One region of the Saccharopolyspora taberi genome, then DNA from elsewhere that is predicted to be linked to it. Evidence: riboswitches for the same ligand, from Rfam matches in the RefSeq annotation. Region 1 holds a riboswitch; the other holds the start of a gene.

The links. Region 1 has a riboswitch for glycine ahead of gcvH (glycine cleavage system protein GcvH). Riboswitches for the same ligand answer to the same signal wherever they lie in the genome.
Region 2: linked by a shared signal. The riboswitch ahead of gcvT (glycine cleavage system aminomethyltransferase GcvT) and the one ahead of gcvH (glycine cleavage system protein GcvH) in region 1 are both predicted to bind glycine.

Annotation. Positions count from the first base shown of each region.
Region 1 is NZ_BAAAUX010000012.1:103,160-105,543, forward strand. Features, by position in the region: gene ABD691_RS13010 (L-serine ammonia-lyase) at 1-871, opposite strand, end outside; gene gcvH (glycine cleavage system protein GcvH) at 897-1,268, opposite strand; glycine riboswitch at 1,317-1,410, opposite strand; glycine riboswitch at 1,411-1,512, opposite strand; gene ABD691_RS13020 (PucR family transcriptional regulator) at 1,666-2,384, shown strand, end outside.
Region 2 is NZ_BAAAUX010000026.1:26,372-28,755, reverse strand. Features, by position in the region: gene glyA (serine hydroxymethyltransferase) at 1-74, opposite strand, end outside; gene gcvT (glycine cleavage system aminomethyltransferase GcvT) at 113-1,216, opposite strand; glycine riboswitch at 1,324-1,424, opposite strand; glycine riboswitch at 1,425-1,518, opposite strand; gene ABD691_RS28075 (TetR/AcrR family transcriptional regulator) at 1,700-2,326, opposite strand.

The DNA of each region.
Region 1 (2,384 bases):
GCACGATCCCGGCCGCGCCGTTGGTCGGGGCCGTCACCACCCGGCCGCCCGCCGCGTTCTCCTCGTTGACCGCCAGCGCGAACAGCGTGACCCACTCCATCGGGTCGTCCTGCTCGGTCAGCGACTCCGCCAACGCCGCCGCGCGCCGCCGCACCTTCAGGCCACCGGGCAGCTCACCGGTGTTGGCGCACCCGTTCGCCACGCACTCGGCCATGACGTGCCAGATGTGCAGCAGCTCCTTGCGCACCGCGTCCTCGGTGCGCCACGACAGCTCGTTCGCCAGCATCACCCCGGAGATCGGCAGCCCCGACTCCGCCGTGTGCGCCAGCAGCTGCTCACCCGTGCGGAACGGCCACGCCACCTCGGTGGTGTCCGGTTTGATCCGGTCGGTCCCGGTCGCTTCCTCGTCGACCACGAATCCGCCGCCGACGGAGTAGAACACCGCCGACTCCACCTCGTCGCCCGCCGCGTCCCACGCGGTGAACCGCATCCCGTTGGGGTGCAGCGGAAGCGACTTGCGCCGGTGCATCACCAGGTCGCGATCGAGCGAGAACGCGATCTCGCTGACGCCGTCCAGCCGCAACCGGCCGGTCTCCCGGATCTCGGTCACCCGCGGCTCCACCGCCGCCGGGTCCACCGACTCCGGCGCGTGCCCTTCCAGCCCCAGCAGCACCGCTTTCGGACTGCCGTGACCGTGCCCGGTCGCTCCCAGCGACCCGAACAGCTCAGCTTTGACCCGCGACACCCGGGGCAGCAGCCCCGCCCCGCGCAGCCGGGCGACGAAGGTCGCCGCCGCGCGCATGGGGCCGACGGTGTGCGAACTCGAGGGGCCGATGCCCACCGAGAAGAGGTCGAAGACGCTGATCGCCATTGATCCGCCCTCCGCTTGTGCCCGGCTACGCCCCGGTCAGTTCGGCGTACTGCTCGGCGCTGAGCACCTCGCCGGTCTCGGTCGCCCTGACCTCGATCAGCCAGCCGTCGCCGAACGGATCGGCGTTGACCTGAGCGGGATCGCTCACCACGGACTCGTTGATCGCCACGACCTCGCCGGTGACCGGCGCGTAGAGGTCGCTGACCGACTTCGTCGACTCCAGCTCACCGCAGGCGCCGCCCGCCTCGATCCGCGCGCCGACCTCGGGCAGCTCCACGAAGACGATGTCGCCGAGCGACTCGGCCGCGTACGGGGTGATGCCGATGCGGACCACGCCGTCGCGGTCCTCGATCCACTCGTGCTCTTCGGTGTAGCGCAGGTTGGTGGGCAGGGACATGGGAGGCTCCGTCGCTTTCGGGGGCATGGGAATGCCCGGGATGGTTGGGCCTCCCCCTCTGTTGCGGAACCTGAGAGCTTCACCGCTTCGTCGCGGTTTGCACCGTGGGTGCGGCGCCGTGGCGCGCGCTTTCCAGAGTTGCCTCGCCCGAGCGGTCATGGGTGCCTGAGAGTTTGCGGGGAGTCTTGCTCCTTCGGCGCCCTGGTGCACCTGCGGTGCTCAGGGTCTCTCCCGCCCGGGTTCTGCGGCCGGTATGCGGTTGTCATGCTCCGCGCCAAACGATAAACGGGCCGGCCGAGGTGTCAATGGCCCGCCCCTGGTCCGCCACCGGATGTTCGCCCGGCGATTTCCCGGGCGCCCGGTCCCATACGCTGGGAACCGCGGGGAGGAGGCGACGATGCTGGACATCCGGGCGCTGATCGAGCGGGTCGGGCCGACGCTGCTGCGCACCGTGATCCTCCCGGAGTCCACCGACTGCGTCGGCGACGTCGTCATCGCCGAGCCGGAGCAGCCGCCGCGGGCCGCCCAGGGCGACCTGGTGCTGGGCGTCGCGGTCCGCGGGTCCGGGCAGGCAGCCGCGCTCGCCAGGGACTGCGGGGCGGAAGGCGCGGCGGCCCTGCTGCTCAAGCCGCCGCTGTCCGGCGACCCGGCGGTGGTGGCCGCGGCCCAGGAGGCCGGGATCGCGCTGGTCGAGGTGCGGGCGGGCACGGCGTGGGCGCAGCTGGTGTGGCTGATCCGGGCGGCGCTGGCCGGGACGGCGACGCAGGAGACCGACACCCGCGGCCCACCGCTGGGCGACCTGTTCCGGCTGGCCGACGCGGTCGCCGACGTCGTGGACGCGCCGGTCACCATCGAGGACGCGCACTCCCAGGTGCTGGCCTACTCCGCCCGGCAGGACCTGACCGACCCCGCCCGGATCTCCACGATCATGGGCCGCAAGCAGCCGGACGACGTGCTGGCCAAGTTCCGCGCCCGGGGCACGTTCCGGCAGCTCAGCAAGGGCCGGTCGGCGATCTTCGTGCCCGCCCAGGGCGACGGCACGCTGCCCAGGCTGGTGGTCCCGATCCGGATGGGCGGCGAGCTGCTGGGGTCGATGTGGGCGGTGGTGCCTGGCGA
Region 2 (2,384 bases), on a different contig from region 1:
TCAGCGCCCACCGCAGCCGCGACCTCGGGGTCCACCGCGGAAAGCTGGCTGTTGAACAGGCCGGATGTCGACATGTGTTGCCTCCTGATTTGGATCTCGACGTCGGTCTGGGTCAGGCGTTGCGGCGGTAGAACGGCAGCTCCACGACCTCGGCGGGAACCTTGGTCCCGCGGATGTCGACCTGGAGCCCGGTACCCGGCTCGGCGTGCTCGCGGTCGACGTAGGCCATGGCGATCGGGTGGCCCAGGGTGGGCGAGGGAGCGCCGCTGGTGACGACGCCGATCTCGGCGCCGTCGGCGTCGAGCACCTGGTAGCCGTGCCGCGGGGCGCGGCGGCCGTCGGCGCGCAGCCCGACGAGGGTGCGCGCGGTGGGCTGCGCGGCCACGGCGGCCAGCGCGGCCCTGCCGACGAAGTCGGCGGTCTTGTCGAGCTTGACGACCCGGCCCAGGTTGGCGTGGAACGGGGTCAGCTCGGCGGACAGTTCGTTTCCGTAGAGCGGCATGCCCGCCTCCAGGCGGAGCGTGTCGCGGCAGGACAGCCCGGCGGGCTGGAGCCCGTGCGCGGCGCCGGAGTCGGTCAGCGCCTGCCACACCGCCGGGGCGTCGGCGGGGGAGGTGAACAGCTCGAAGCCGTCCTCGCCGGTGTAGCCGGTGCGGGCGAGCAGCACTTCCCTGCCCGCGACCTTGCTCGGGTAGCCGGCGTAGTACCTGACCGCGCCCAGGTCGGTGTCGGTCAGCGGCGCCAGGATCTCGACCGCCTTCGGGCCCTGGACCGCGATCAGCGCGTAGTCGGCGGAGACGTCCTCGTGGGTCGCGTCGAAGCCGCCGACCCGCTCGGCGAGCGCGGCCGAGACCACGGCGGCGTTGGCCGCGTTGGCCACGATCAGGAACTCCTGATCGCCGAGCCGGTAGACGATGAGGTCGTCGAGCACGCCGCCCTCGGCGTTGCAGATCATGGTGTAGCGGGCGCGGCCGACGCCGATGCCGGAGGCGTTGGCGACCAGGGCGTAGTCGAGGGCCTCGGCGGCCTGCGGGCCGCTGATCCGGATCTCGCCCATGTGCGTCAGGTCGAACAGGCCCGCTGCGGTGCGGACGGCGTTGTGCTCGGCGGTGTCGCCGGAGTAGCGCAGCGGCATCCGCCAGCCCGCGAACTCGGTGAAGGTGGCCCCGAGCGATTCGTGGACCTGGTGCAGGGGTGTCTGTCGAGGCGACGACATTGGTGCGGGACTCCTCCTGGTGGGCGCCGGTCGGCAGTCGGGCCGGTCCGCTCCAACCATATCGGGGGGACCGCGACTGCGACCCGCGCGGGTTAGCGCTGGTCGGCGGTCTCCCCGGAGTCATTGGCCTGAGAGTTTCACCGCGGCGGGCCGCGGCTTGCACCGTGGGCGAGAGGCGTGCGCGCCCCTGCTTTTCTCCGTGTTCGCCTGATGTCGCGCGGTGACTGGGCCTGAGAGTTTGACGGGGAGTATTGCTCCTTCGGCGCCCCGCCCGGCGGCGGGGACTCTCCCGCACGACGTCGTCGGCTCGGTGTTCAGTTGTCCCTCTGCGCGAGGACGCTACGGAGCCGGGGTGACCTCGTCAACCGGACGGGTGAGTGATGTCGAAGTCGGGGCGGAACCCGCCCAGCCGGTCGCGCGGCGGTCGTCCGAGCTGCTCGGGACGGCTCGCGGGAGCTGTGCCGCTCCGCTCGGCACGGCGGCTCAGCCCCGGGTCAGCTCGGTGTAGAGCTGCCGGAGACCGTCGATGAGCGCGCCGAGCGCGAGCTCGAAGCTGTCCTGGTCGATCTCGGCGTGCCTGCTGAGCAGGTGCGCGCGCTCCAGGTGCGGGAACCGGTCCTCGTAGACCCCGGCGTCGTCCGGGAAGCCCCCGGAGAACGAGCCCATCGCCGAGCCGACCACCAGGTACTTGGTGGACGCGCCGATCATCGTCGCGTAGCGCTGCGGCCAGCCCGCGCTGGTCAGGCCGCCGTGGACGGCGTCGGCGCGGCGCAGCGCCGCCTCCCGGCGGGCCGGGCCGGAGGCCAGGTACGGCACCAGGTGCGGGTGCGCCGCGAGCGCGGCGCGGTAGGAGCGCGCCCAGGTCCGCAGGCCGGTCGGCCAGTCGACGGCGAAGCCGGAGACGTCGACGCCCGCGGTCACGTCGTCGGCGATCTCGTGCAGCAGCTGGTCCTTGGTCTGGACGTGGTTGTACAGCGAGGCGGCTCTGACCCCGAGGTGCTCGGCGAGCCTGCGCATCGACAGCGCCTCCAGCCCCTGGGCGTCGATGAGCTCCAGGCCGGCGCGGCGGATGCGCTCGGCCGAGAGCAGGGGGTTGCTGGGTCTGGGCACGGTCGGTCTCCATCGGTCGCCCTCTTGCGGCTGTCGCCGGGGCAGTCCTAGGCTGCCA